DNA from 3 places in the Romboutsia sp. Marseille-P6047 genome. Region 3 is predicted to be linked to each of the others. Evidence: riboswitches for the same ligand, from Rfam matches in the RefSeq annotation. Region 3 holds a riboswitch; each other region holds the start of a gene.

Evidence for each region. A riboswitch is a leader RNA that binds a small molecule or an ion and turns the genes downstream of it on or off. The one in region 3 is predicted to bind cyclic di-GMP.
Region 1: linked by a shared signal. The riboswitch ahead of EIH23_RS12565 (GspE/PulE family protein) and the one ahead of EIH23_RS06820 (NPCBM/NEW2 domain-containing protein) in region 3 are both predicted to bind cyclic di-GMP.
Region 2: linked by a shared signal. The riboswitch ahead of EIH23_RS16620 (hypothetical protein) and the one ahead of EIH23_RS06820 (NPCBM/NEW2 domain-containing protein) in region 3 are both predicted to bind cyclic di-GMP.

The regions. Positions count from the first base shown of each region.
Region 1 is NZ_UWOT01000013.1:63,806-68,908, reverse strand. Features, by position in the region: gene glmU (bifunctional UDP-N-acetylglucosamine diphosphorylase/glucosamine-1-phosphate N-acetyltransferase GlmU) at 1-915, shown strand, start outside; gene EIH23_RS12570 (ribose-phosphate diphosphokinase) at 1,006-1,956, shown strand; cyclic di-GMP riboswitch class II at 2,110-2,194, shown strand; gene EIH23_RS12565 (GspE/PulE family protein) at 2,344-4,035, shown strand; gene EIH23_RS12560 (type II secretion system F family protein) at 4,053-5,103, shown strand, end outside.
Region 2 is NZ_UWOT01000008.1:64,850-69,952, reverse strand. Features, by position in the region: gene EIH23_RS09810 (6-phospho-beta-glucosidase) at 1-266, shown strand, start outside; gene EIH23_RS09805 (protein adenylyltransferase SelO) at 498-1,970, shown strand; cyclic di-GMP riboswitch class I at 2,067-2,152, shown strand; gene EIH23_RS16620 (hypothetical protein) at 2,358-3,131, shown strand; gene EIH23_RS16615 (pectate lyase family protein) at 3,141-4,538, shown strand; gene EIH23_RS09795 (helix-turn-helix domain-containing protein) at 4,763-5,103, shown strand, end outside.
Region 3 is NZ_UWOT01000005.1:109,504-114,606, forward strand. Features, by position in the region: gene EIH23_RS06820 (NPCBM/NEW2 domain-containing protein) at 1-3,250, opposite strand, end outside; cyclic di-GMP riboswitch class I at 3,455-3,542, opposite strand; gene EIH23_RS16850 (cytochrome P450) at 3,747-4,040, opposite strand; gene EIH23_RS16855 (hypothetical protein) at 4,009-4,248, opposite strand; gene EIH23_RS06830 (ribonuclease H family protein) at 4,453-4,821, opposite strand.

The sequences.
Region 1 (5,103 bases), on a different contig from region 3:
CAAAAAGATGCTAATGAAGATGAAAAAGCAGTTAATGAAATAAATTCAGGAATCTACTGCTTCAATGGAAAATCTTTAAGAGAAGCTTTAGATTTAATAGATAATAATAATGCTCAAGGCGAATACTACTTAACAGATACAATATATATAATGAGAGATAAAGGTCAAAAAGTAGGAGCTTACAATGGTTCTACAATAGAAGAACTTATGGGAGTAAACTCTAGAGTTGAATTATCAAAAGCAGAAGCAATAATGAGAAAAAGAATAAATGAAGCTCATATGGTTAATGGTGTAACTATAATAGATACTAACTCTACATACATAGAGTCTGATGTAGAAATAGGAAATGACACTATTATTTATCCAGGGGTAATGTTAAAAGGAAACACTAAAATAGGATGCAACTGTACAATAGAGATGAATTCATCTATAGAAAATTCAACAATTGGAGATAATACAGAAGTAAAAAACTCAACAATAGTTGATAGTATAGTTGGAGAAAATACAACAGTTGGACCATATGCTTATCTTAGACCAAAGAGTAATATAGGGAACCATGTAAAAATAGGTGATTTCGTAGAAGTGAAAAATGCTACTATAGAAGATCACTCAAAGGCTTCACATTTATCTTACATAGGAGATGCACATGTAGGTAAAAATGTAAATATAGGATGTGGAGTAGTATTTGTTAACTATGATGGGAAAAATAAATTTAAATCTGTAGTAAAAGATGGAGCATTTGTTGGTTCAAATTCAAACTTAGTAGCTCCAGTAACAGTTGAAGAAGATGGTTACATAGCTACAGGTTCAACAATAACTAATGATGTGCCAAATGGAGCTTTAGCAATTGCAAGAGAAAGACAAGTTGTTAAAGAAGGTTGGGTAGAAAAGAAAAGAGCTAGAGACAACAAATAAGTTTGATTATTATTTTTAGTTTAGTCTAAAAATTTTAAATATAAATACACAATATATATCAATAGTTTAAATTTTTCGGGAGGATAGGCAATGAATACTAGCGGAAGTGAAATTAAAATAATTTCAGGAAACTCGTCTAAAGAGTTAGCACAAAAGATAGCTGATTATATAGGAGTACCTGTATCAGACTGTCAAGTAGGAACATTCAGTGATGGAGAAATATCTGTAAACATGAATGAGACGGTGAGAGGATGCGATGTTTTCGTAGTTCAATCAACTAACAGTCCAGTTAATGACAACTTAATGGAATTATTAATAATGATAGATGCGCTTAGAAGAGCATCAGCAGGTAGAATAACAGCAGTAATCCCTTACTACGGATATGCAAGACAAGATAGAAAAGCGAAATCTAGAGATCCAATCACAGCTAAGTTAGTTGCGAACTTAATAACAGCTGCAGGTGCAGATAGAGTATTAACAATGGATTTACATGCAGCACAGATACAAGGATACTTTGATATACCACTAGATCACTTATTAGGTGGAAGCATATTAGCTAACTACTTTAATGAGAAGAAAATAGAAGATTTAGTAGTAGTTTCACCTGATTTAGGAAGTGTTACAAGATCTAGAAAATTTGCAACAACATTAGACGGAGATGTTCCATTAGCTATAATCGATAAGAGAAGACCAAAGGCTAATGTCTGTGAAGTTATGAATATAATAGGAGATATTAAAGGAAAGAATGTTATCCTGTTAGATGATATGATAGATACAGCTGGAACAATAACTAATGCAGCTAATGCTCTTAAAGAATTTGGAGCGAAAGATATATATGCTTGTTGTACTCACGGAGTATTATCAGGACCGGCTATAGAAAGAATAGAAAATTCTGCTATAAGTGAGTTAATAGTATTAGATACTATACAACTTCCTGAAGAAAAGAAAATAGATAAGATAAAAGAACTTACTGTAGCTCCTTTATTTGGAGATGCTATAAAGAAGATATTCTCTAACGAATCTATAAGTGTTTTATTTTAATTAAATTAAAAAAGGCTTGTATCCAAAGTTATTTTGGAGCGAGTCTTTTTTTATATAAATTATTATTTAGAATTTAGTAATATTTATACTAAAGTATAAATATGTATTGTTAAAAAGTGGAAAATGGTATATATTTTTTATAGAAAGAAGTTAATAAAAAGTAGAAATCAAAGAAGTATATCTTATATATGGGCACTTTAGGTATACTGAGATAGTAGTGCAACCGGCTATATTATAACAAATTTTGTTTTGATTATAATATGGCCTTTTTTATTACATAAATAGATAGACATAGGGAAAAAATGGTATAATGTATCATGCAAAAGAATAATTTTAATGGTACGAAAGTAGTATATAAATATAGTATTTTACAAAAGAGGTGAATATATGGTTAGTTACACTAAAAGGCGTTTAGGTGATATTTTAGTAGAAGCAGAAAAGATAACATCATATCAACTAGCTCAAGTTTTAAAAGCTCAAAAAACTATGGGTAAAAAATTAGGTGAGATTATAGTCGAGCTTAATATATTAGAAGAAAAAGATATTATTGATGCTATAGAGAAACAAACAGGTATAAAAAAAGTTAATTTGAATGAGATAGAATTTGATAAAAGGGTTATTAAGTTACTTTCTCAAGGATTATGTGAAAAATATACATTAATCCCTTTTGGGATTGAAGAAAATAAATTAAAAATTGCTTTTTCAGATCCACTTAATATATATGCAGTAGATGACATATCTATATCTACAGGATTTGAAGTTGAATCATATATAAGTGATAAAGCGAGTATAAGCAAATTTATTCAAGTTCACTATAGTTCAGAAAAAATGAACTTAGCAGCAGAAGAATTATCAAGAGAAAGTTTAGAATCACAATATATATCTATTAATGTAGAAGATTTAGATGATGTAAAAAGTGCTCCGGCTGTAAAAATGGTAGAGTACTTATTTGCCAATGCAGTTGAAATGAGAGCTTCAGATATACATATTGAACCTTTTGAAAATGAAATAAGAATAAGATATAGAATTGATGGTCAGTTACGTAATATAAATACACTTCCAAAAGAAAGTTTAGGTCCATTAGTTACTAGAATTAAAATATTATCAAATTTAAACATAACTGAAAAAAGAATACCTCAAGATGGTAGAGTAATAGCCAAAATATCTGGAAAAAAGGTTGATTTAAGAATATCTATACTTCCAGTTGTAAATGGAGAAAAAGTAGTTATAAGGGTATTAGATAGAAGTAATTTTAAGGTGGGAAAAGAATACCTAGGAATGGATGATGAAAATATTAAAAGATTAGAGAGAATTATATCAAGTCCGCATGGAATTGTATTAGTTACAGGTCCGACTGGAAGTGGTAAATCTACTACATTATACACTATTTTAAGTGAATTAAATTCATCAGAAGTAAATATTGTTACAATAGAGGACCCTGTAGAGTATACATTAAATGGAATAAATCAAGTAAATGTAAATAATAAAACAAACCTTACTTTTGCTAGTGGATTAAGAAGTATATTAAGACAAGATCCAGATATAGTTATGATAGGGGAAATAAGAGATGAGGAAACAGCTCAAGTTGCAACAAAAGCGGCCATAACAGGACATTTAGTTTTAAGCACATTGCATACTAATGATGCGCCATCTACAATAACTAGATTAATTGATATGAATATAGAACCATACTTAGTATCTACAGCTATTTCTGGGGTAATTGCTCAAAGACTTGTAAAAAAGATATGCCCGCATTGTAAATCACAATATAGTTCAACTACATATGAAAAAAGAATACTAGGTAAGAATGATGATGAGGAACTTTTACTATATAGAGGATTAGGTTGTGGAAATTGCAATTATACAGGATATCTAGGGAGAACTGGTATTTATGAAATTATGGAGATATCAAGAGAACATAGAGATTATATAAATATAAGTAGAGATCCAAATGGTCTTAAAGATATAGCAATTAAAAATGGCATGGAGACATTGGAAGAGAATTGTAAAAAACTAGTTCTTAATGGAATAACAACAGTTAATGAACTTGCTTCGATAACTATGATAAAAAATATATAAGAAAGGGATGATATAAAGTGCCTAAATTTGAATATAGAGCTATAAGCCCTTCAGGAGAAAAGATAACTGGTATACATGAATCAAAATCTAAATTTGAAGTAACGGATATGTTGCGTTCGAATGGGTATTACCCACTAAAAATAGAAGAAAAAATAGAAAGTAAAAATATAGAGATAAATATCTTTCAAAAAATAACTATAAAAGATATAGCTATATTTTGTAGACAGTTTTATACAATGTTAGATGCTGGATTAACAGTAAACTCTGCATTAGAAATATTAGCTCAACAAACTACAAATAAAAAACTTAAAGATATTATAAAAATCGTAGAAGATGATGTTAAGAGGGGGGAAACATTGTCATATGCAATGGGAAAACATTTAGATGCATTTCCAAATTTATTAATAAATATGATTGAAGTTGGCGAAGAAAGTGGAAATCTAGATACAATAATGCTTCGAATGTCAGACCAATATGAAAAAGATAATAAAATAAATAATAAAGTTAGGGTAGCTATGATATATCCAGCAATACTAGCTATAGTGGCAGCATTAGTAGTAGCTATATTAATGATATTTGTAATGCCTTCATTTATTGAAACATTTGAATCTATGGGTACAGAATTACCAGCAATAACAAAATTATTAATGTCTATAAGTGGATTTATAAGTAGTAATATAATATTTATTACATTAGCAATAGTTACACTTTCAGTATTATTTAAGATTTATGCTAAAACAGATCATGGTATGCATACTGTGAGTTACTTGAAGCTAAATATACCGATAATAGACAAATTAAATGAGAAAATAATAGTTTCTAGGTTTACAAGAACGATGTCCCTTTTAATGTCTAGTGGAATACCAATGATAAGAGCGTTAGAGCTAATAGCGGATATAGTTGGAAATAAAATTGCAGAAGAAGTTATATTAAAAATGAGAGAATCTGTAGTTAGAGGTGAAGGAATATATAAACCTATTAGTAACAGTAATATATTTCCTAAAATGATGGCTACGATGGTAAAAATAGGAGAAGAGTCAGGTACATTAGATGACATAATGTATAAAA
Region 2 (5,103 bases), on a different contig from region 3:
AACAACATATAGAAGAAATTAAAAAAGCTGTAAATTATGATGGAGTAGACTTAATGGGATATCCCCCATGGGGAATAATAGATTTAGTATCATTTACTACAGGCGAAATGAAGAAGAGATATGGTATGATATATGTAGATCGTGATAATGAAGGTAATGGTACTATGAAGAGGTTACGTAAAGATTCATACTTTTGGTATAAAAGAGTTATAGAATCTAACGGAGAACAAATCGAAGTAGACAATGTAAAAGAAAAATGTTTTTAATAAATTTAAAAACAAACTAAAAGTCACTCTGATTAAATCAGAGTGACTTTTAGTTTGTTTTATATTATCGTTATGAACATTATAAGTGAAAATACAGTTGAGTTTTATAATTAAATTTTACTGTCTAAAATTACAAAAAAAGGATTAAAGATTTGTGTTAAATAAGATTATTTGAAATGATTAATAAGGGTATATTAATTAATAAATCTAAATTAAAATAAAGGAGGAAAAATGACTTATATAAAAAATGCAAATAACATGGGATGGAATTTTGATAATACGTATATAAATTTATCTGATTTTTTTTATAGTAAAATTAATATAGATCCAGTATCATCACCAAAGTTAATTATATTAAATGAGCAATTGGCAAAAAATTTAGGTTTTAATATTGATTCCTTAAAAAGTTATGAAGGAACTTTAATATTCTCAGGAAATAAGAAAATAGAAGGTGGAGAATATATTGCTCAAGCATATGGAGGTCACCAGTTTGGGCACTTTACAATACTAGGTGATGGAAGAGCTTTATTAATAGGAGAGCAAATAACACCGTTAGGTGAAAGATATGATATTCAACTTAAAGGTTCAGGAAAAACTCCATACTCTCGTGGAGGAGATGGAAGAGCGGCACTTGCTCCAATGCTTAGAGAATATATAATAAGCGAAGCAATGTATGGACTCGGAATTCCTACTACGCGTAGCTTAGCTGTAGTTAAAACTGGTGATCCAGTGATTAGAGAAGATATAAAAAAAGGTGCAATATTAACTAGAGTTGCTTCAAGTCATATTAGATTTGGTACATTTCAATATGTATCGAGCTTTGGGTCACACCAACAACTTAAAGATTTAGCTGATTACTGTTTAAAAAGACATTTTCCTCATATCAAAGATGATAGTAATAAATATATTAATCTACTTAATGAGGTTATAAAATCTCAAGCAAGTCTTGTTTCTAAGTGGCAATGTGTAGGTTTTATACATGGAGTTATGAATACGGATAATATGACTATAAGTGGAGAAACAATTGACTATGGGCCATGTGCATTTATGGATGAATACAATCCTAATACTGTATTTAGTTCTATAGATAGAAATGGAAGATATTCATATAAAAATCAACCTATTATGACAGAGTGGAACTTATGTAGATTTGCAGAATCATTATTACCGTTGCTAAATGAAGATAGGAATAAAGCTATACAAATAGCTCAAAATGCTATTTCTAACTTTTCTGAGATATATTATTCAAATTGGATATCTATAATGAGGTCTAAGCTTGGATTATTTGATGAAGAGGTTGAAGATAAATCTATTATTAAAGATTTGCTTAATATGATGGAGAAGTATAATGAAGATTATACTAATACATTTATCTCATTAACATTTGATAATAATAAAGAAAGTTCAATGTATAATAGTCAGGAATTTAAATATTGGTATAAATTATGGCAGGAAAGATTACAAAGACAAGGAAAGTCAAAAGAAATGGTTAAAGGACTAATGATGAATTCAAATCCAGCTGTAATTCCAAGAAATCATAGAGTTGAAGAAGCTCTTGATGCTGCTAATAAAGGTAATCTTAATGTTATGAAAAGACTTCTTGAGGTTCTATCTAAACCATATGAACATTCAAAAAAACAAGAAGAGTATTCTAAATTACCTAAGCCATCAAATTGTCCTTATAGAACTTATTGCGGAACATAATAAGAATAACAATACTAGAAAAATTTTCTAGTATTGTTATTCTTATAAAGATATTCTATTGAAATAGATATAAATATATGATAAATTGTTTTTACAATAAAATAATGGCAAATTTGGAGAAATCCAAAGACGCAAAGCTAAAGGGGCTAAGGTAATTATTACTATGCCAGCCAGTTGCCGAAGAATATTTATTCTTTGTTCTTATAAAATAAGATTATATTTATTTAATATATTTAATTAAATATAGATTAGGTTGTAATGATTTATATGGAAACTATCCTCTTTCTTAAGTTAGGATAGTTTTTTTATTGCAAAATAAAACTAAAGAATTAAGATTTTATCGGAATACCCTTAGCTACAATAAATTTATAAAAGGGAGATTTAAATTTGAAGATGAAAATTTTATCAAAAGCTATAGCATCTATGACTATAGCGTCAATAATATCTACTAATGTAGCTATTATTGCAAGTGCAATAGAGAATAATACAGGCCATATAACTCAATTAAGCAAAGTTTCTATATTAGAAAGTAAAGGATGGTTAGAAAGTATAAGTGTTGAATGGAAGCCGATAAAAGAGGCTAAAGGGTATAATGTTTATTATAAGCTAGCATCTGAATCATATTATAAATATAAAAAAATAGACGATGAACTAATAAGGCAATACTCATCATATTTTAGAGCAGATATACTGGGTCTTTCAGAAGGCGAATACATTATAAAAGTAATTCCTACAATAGATAATAAAGAAGAGGTATCTTTACAAGGAATAATAACAGATATAGAAGTTAAAAATCATACAAGAGAAGGTTTTGGGTTCTCTAAAGAATCTCCTATGAAGACTAGCTCAGGAGGATATAATGATAATGGAACAGTTAAGAATGATTCAAAAATAATATATATAACATCAGAAAATGTTAATACAGTAACGTTAGATGTTATTACTAATAGCAAAGGGAGTAAAACTAAATGTACAGGTATAGTAGATATACTATCAAAACGTCCAAAAGGTTATGATAAAACACCTTTAATAATACGTATGATTGGAGAAATAAAAGGATCAGATATTATAGGACTTAATTCAAGTGGATATTTACAATTAAAGGGAATATATAATGTTACTTTTGAAGGTGTAGGAGAGGATACTACAGTATATAAATAGGGATTTTTAATTAGAGATTCTCATAATGTAGAATTAAGAAATGTTGGTATAATGTTATTCCCAGATGATGCAATTTCACTGGATACAGGGAATGAGAATATATGGATTCATAATAATGATATATTCTATGGAAGTGCAGGAAGTGATGTAGACCAGGCAAAAGGAGATGGTTCAGCTGATGTTAAGGGAAAATCAACCTATGTAACAATTTCATACAACCATTTTTATGATTCAGGTAAAGCTTCACTTTGTGGAATGAGTGATACTGAAGAGTTTTTTGTAACGTATCATCATAATTGGTTTGATCATTCAGACTCAAGGCATCCTAGAATAAGAGTCGGTACAGTGCATATTTATAATAATTATTTTGATGGAAATTCAAAATATGGAGTTGGGGTAACTAAAGGCAGTTCAGCTTTCGTAGAAGCTAGTGATTTTAGAAATACTAAATATCCAATGCTTATTTCATTACAAGGCAGTGATATATATGGAAATGGTAAAGGAAACTTCTCAGGTGAATCTGGTGGTATGATCAAAGCATATAACAACAAGATATCAGGTGAATCAAGAATTGTATATGCAAGTCAAAATTCAACACAGTTTGATGCTTATTTAGCAATTTCGAGAAATGAAATAGTTCCAAGTACATATAAGACTTTAAGTGGAGCAAATACATATAATAACTTTGATACAAGTTCTAAAATGTATGAGTATACTCCAGATAATATAGAAGATGTAAGAGGTATTGTTACAAACTATTCAGGAAGAGTAAATGGTGGAGATTTTGAGTGGAAATTTACAAGTGCTGATGATATTAGTTCTAGCGTAAATATAGAGTTAATGAATGCAATCAAAGGATACAAAAGTCAATTAATTTCTATTGGTGGTGGATCAATAGAAACATTAGAGCCAGTAATACCAGATGAACCACAACAACCTGAAGAAATTCCACCAGTTACACCAGAAGAACCGGAAAAACCAGAAGTAGATCAAACACCATCGACTCCTGATGAATCAATAATAGTTAAGCATAACTTTACAACGGATAATAAAAGTAGTAACTTCTTTGATATATCAGGAAATCTTTCAAGTACGAAAGGAACAGTAAAATATAATGATTTAAAACTTACTAAATGCTTAAAAATGGAGTCTTCAACAAGTATTAAATTTATAACTGAAAATAATTCAAAACTTATATTGGTATTAAATTCAACATTTAATAAAGACGTGGTGATTGATGGACAAGAATATACTGCAAATAACGGAGTTATAGAAATGGAATTAGAAGTAGGAGAGCATATAATAACTAAAGGTGATACAGGTAATTTATATTACATAGGTTTAGAAATAAATAAAACATTTAAAGCTAATGAAAGATTGAATTCTCAACAGGTCCTGTATATATAGAAATTAATAATGATAATCAAGAGGTTATAAACAGGGAAAAATATTATAACTCGATAGATTTATAAAGGGAATATAAGAAAATAATATATTATTATAATGAAAAATCATATGTTTAAGACTATTACTATATTAGAGCAGAACCTATAGATTAAGAGAAAACTCTACGGAGAGTTTATTGAATGATTTTACTAAATAGTTTAAATTATATCTAAGGAGTGATGTTAATGGACTGTAAAAAAATAGGTAAATTAATATATAATCTAAGAAAAGAAAAGAACATGACACAAAAACAAGTAGCTGATTTAATGAATATTAGTGATAAAACAATAAGTAAATGGGAAAGAGGATTAGGGTGTCCAGATATATCATTACTTTCAGAGTTAGCAGAAATCTTTTGTGTAAGTGTTGATAGAATATTAGAAGGAGAGATAAATTTAAACAACTTAGTAGGAGGAAATATGAATAAATTAAAATTTTATGTATGTCCACAATGTAATAATTTAATGACAGCTACGGGCAATGCAGAAATATCATGTTGTGGGAAAAAATTAGAAGCATTAGAAGC
Region 3 (5,103 bases):
AAGATATTTGTGAAGTATTATGTCTTACATATGTAGACATTTTTGCATAAGCATCATATCCATAAGCTATATTTATTTGAGATAATACATCTAGTCTTTCAAAATAATGCATAGCAAACTCTTGTCCATTAAATCTCTTCATAATTTCATTCCAGTTAGCTCTATCTCCACCTAAACCTTTAATCCTTCTAAATTCTTGTGCATAAAGGTTATTAGTTACTTCTCCATCGACAACATATTTTGTATTGAATATATGTCCAAACTCATGAGTATAACACCAGTTGTCATTATCTCTATGAGTTATAGGTAATACTATTTGCTTAAAGAATCCACCGTTTCTTTCTATATTACTTGAACCTAGATAACCAGTGTATCCATGGTCTGCAAATCCTAATGGTACATTTTGGAATACCCTAGCTATAAATTTATTAGGGAAGTAACTATCTTTTTCTTCTTTTGCATCTTTTTCAAAGCCTTGGAATGTTTGGAACATATCATACATTTCTTCCCATTCATTCATAGTATCTTCTACTGTTAAATTAGTTTTTTCCATTGTTTTTAGAGCTTCTACAGCACCTGCTGCACTAGTTGTTATTATACAGTTTTCAGATACTAACTCTACTATATTAAATACTTTACCTTCTGGGTTTCCATTTGTAAATGCATTATCATTATATTCAACCTTTTGTGCGTATTCTTTTACTTCATTTGCAAATTCATTTGCATCTGTTTTTCCATGAATGTATGTAGGGAACTTATTTCCACCTTCAATTCTTAACTTTGGAGCAAAAGCTTGGTCTTTTGGTAATGCATCGTTTACTATATATACTGCACTAGGATTTATTCCAGATGGTGCTTTTATTACATTTTTACCTGGTTGTAGATTTGCCCATCTTCTCCAGTCTCCTTGACCTTTACCAGATTGACCAAAGCATATTCTAGGCATTACTCCATTTTCATCAGCTTCAACATAAACTGTAATTTCTTCACCTTGTGTTACATATAGTCCTGTTGATTGGAATGAAGAGTATGCGGCACCATTAATACTTCTTATGCCAATTTCTTGAGTATATTTTCCTCTTTGTTCTGCTGTTATAATAGTCACATTTTCAAATTTATCTGGATTATTTACTAAATCTTTAGCTAATTCTATATCATTTGAATATAATTCTTTTAGTGGATGCGTTGATAACTCTTCTTCTAATTTGTTTATAGCTTCAACTGAATTAAACTCTTCACTTAGCTGATTATATAAACCATTTGTAAATAATTTTTCCATTTTTTCTGATATTTCATCTTGCTTGTATAAACTAATTTCTGCTGCACAAGCCCAATTTTCATATCCTTTTTTTAATACAAATTTAACTCTTTTAAACTCAGTTGGATTAAATCTTATTTCTACTGAATCTTGAGTAACACTAGATGATCCTGCAGACACTTTTTCAAAATTATCTCCTTTAGTAGTTCTAGAAGCATAAACTTCAAACTCTTGTGCAAATCCTCTATTTGAACCTCTAGGGGCTGTATAAACTATTCTATTTAATGTTGTAAGTTCATCTAACTCCATTACAACTTCATTCGTAAATGTATCTGTGTTTTGTTTTCCTGAATGCCACTTAGTATTAAAATCTCCATCAATAGCTTTTGATATTACTTCACTTGCATAGTGACCGCCATTAGCAGTTATTGATTTTATTTTGGTTATATCTAATTTGTAAACCTCATCATAACCTGAAAGTAATTTGCTATTTATATCTAAAAATTTAGATACTTTTGCATCAGTGTATTGAACATTGCTATTATCAACAAGTAATCTAGCATTGCTTAAATCTTCTTTATAATCTTCATAGAATGGATGTGACTTAGCTTCTTCCTCTAATGCATTTATTTTATCTACTGTATTAAATTCTTCACTAACTTTACTCATACTATTATCTGTAAAAAGTCTTCCCATTTTATCCTTAAGTTTATCTTCTTTATATAAAGCAAATTCAGATGCTAATGCCCAGTTTTCATAACATTGTTTATATACAAATTTAACTCTTCTTGCCTCAGTTGGATTAAACTTTATTTCTAAAGAATCTTTTGTTATACTACTACTTCCTGAAGTTACTTTTTCAAATGTATCTCCCTCAGTTGTTTTTGAAGTATATATATCAAATGAATTAGCAAATCCTCTGCTGTTTAAACTTGTATATACTACCCTATCTAAAGTTTCAAGTTTATCTAAGCTTATAATAACTTCATTTATAAAGCTTGAGCTGTTTTGTTTTCCTGAGTGCCAAGAAGTATTTATATCTCCATCAATTGCTTTTTCTATATTACTACTTCCATAATGGCTACCATTAGTACTTATAGAAGAAGGATTTATTTTAAATAATTTATTGTATTCTAATAAAGCTTCATCGTTAAACGATTTAAATTTGTTTATTACGGCATCTTTATATTCTACATTATTTCCTTCTAGTATTAATCTTGCATTATTTATATATGTTTTAAATTCTTCATAAAGCGGATGATTTTTGACTTTATTTTCAAAATCAGATAATTTATCTAATGTATTAAATTCTTCACTTATTTCATTCATATTTTCATTTGTAAATATAGAGTTTAACTTATCAATTGATTTATCTTCTCTATAGAAATAAAACTCTGATGCACTTGCCCATCCTTGATTTGCTTCTTTGAATACAAACTTAACTTTCTTAGCTGTTATAGTATCAAACTTAAATTCCATCATATTGCCAGTTGATGAATGTGCTCCTGTAGAAACTAATTCAAAATCTGAATCTTCTCCTGTTGTTGAAGCATATATTTCAAATTGAGTTGGGAATCCTTTCCCTTTCGCTCCATCTTGTCTTGTTGCATAAGCAATTCTATCAATTGATTCTATTTCATTAAATTCTACAACAACTTCATTTTGGAAAGTTGAGCTGTTTGACTTTCCTGTTTCCCAGTGAGTTGAAAGATTTCCATCTATAGCTTTATCTATAGAACTTGATCCATATTGACCACCATTGTTAGATATTGATTTGATTTCTTCTCTTAGAATTTTAAACTCTGAATTGTAACCCTCAAAATTAGTGTATTCACTTAAATTAAAGGCCGATATTTTTGCTTCACTTACTACTTTTTCTTCTACTGCTTGAACTTTTTCTTTTACCACTTCATTAGCATATACATTTAATGCTGGAGAGGCATTGCTTACTACAATTGATGCTACTAGTATTGCTGATATTTTTTTCTTCATAATATTTCCCTCGACTATTATTCTAGTTTTATATTTCTTGTAACTAAGGGTTGTACTACCAAGCCTAAAAATTTAATTCTATTATTATTTTTAATAAAAAAACTACCCTCAAAAAGGATAGTTGCCATCAAAAGTAAACATCATAAAATTATCTTTTACCATAAGTGAGCATAAGATTTTTATACGAACAAAGAATTTGTATTCTTCGGCAACTGGCTGGCATAGTTAATAATTAACCTTAGCCCCTTTAGCTTTGCGTCTCTAGATTTCTCTAGATTTGCCTATGAAATTTTAATTTATTCTACCATATTTTTACAGTAATCACAATGTTATTTTTATAATCTATATATTTTAATTATATTAATCTCATTTTAAATAAATATGTATATACACTAAAAAAGGTCTATCTACTTGATAGACTTTAGTTATATTTTAAATTTAATTAAAGTTATATATATTTTTTAGTCACTTTATATCTTTCTTCTTATGTTACTCATTATAAATTTACCTCCAGGTAAAGTAGGTATTTTTCTATACTATAACTTAAATCCTGATCTAAAACGTCATACTCAATACTATTAACAAGAAAATCTAAACTAGCTTTCATTATTTCAATAGTAATTCCTTCACCTGGACATCTATGCCCTTTTGATGGGTCACTTCCACATTGAGGTATAAAGTTAAATAAATTTTCCTTTCGATCTCTAAAACGCTCAGGATAAAATTTATAAGGTTCATTCCATACCCTAGAATCATGATTAATACCATAAACATCTAGTAATACAAACATTCTTTCTATAAAATAATTTTGGATTATAAAAAAGTTTTGCTGCCTCTTCTCCTGTAATACAAATTACTTTTTGACCAAGTAAATGAGTCTCAAATATGTCAGAATGATATTGTTCAATCCTATTTTTAATAAACAAGTATCCTTCTTGCAATAGGTCAATAGTATTATCTAAACTTTTATCATGTGGAACTTGTTTCTTATCTGTCATGAATTTATATTCTCCTTTTCATATAAATTAGAAATATATTTAATTTAAAAGTGGTTTTTTCTTGTGAATATATACTACTTTAATTATTATCTATGATTTTCTATTTTTAATAGTTAGTTTTTAAATAAAAGACTATATATAGATTTATAAAAAATAAATCTATATATAGTCTTTAGCGTAATAAAGCTTTAATATTAATTATATTTATTTTAGCATTTTATCCATGTATTTATTACATAGTTCATCTGCTTTATTGTTTACTATGCAGCTGGAGTGACCTTTTACCTTTATAAATTTTATATCTTTAAATTGATTTTTTAAATTATCTAGTTCAATCCATAATTCTTTATTTTTAACAGGTTCTTTATTTGATGATATCCAATTATTTCTTTTCCATCCATAAATCCAAGATGTTATTCCATTTAATACATAGGAACTATCTACATATACCTCTACTGGTATATTCTTTTTCTTTACTGCTTTTAAACTTTCTATACATCCCATTAGTTCCATTATATTATTTGTAGTTTCTTTACTTCCTCCACTTATTTCTTTTGTATGTTCTCCATATATTAGGTACGCTCCTCATGCACCTATGTTTGATTTTTTACCATTGCCTCGGCATCCGCCATCTGTGTATATTTGTATTTTTTTCATTTTATAATTATACCTTACTATTTGTTAGTAATTTTTTATTAATTCTAGATATTAATTATATCAAAGGTTGTTAAATTCATCAATTAAGATGCTTTTATTAAAAGTTTCTTTTTTTATTTATTATTAAATTAATATAAATATTTTTATTTTATATGTATAATATTTGTATTTATGTTAATGATTTAAATATAACAATAT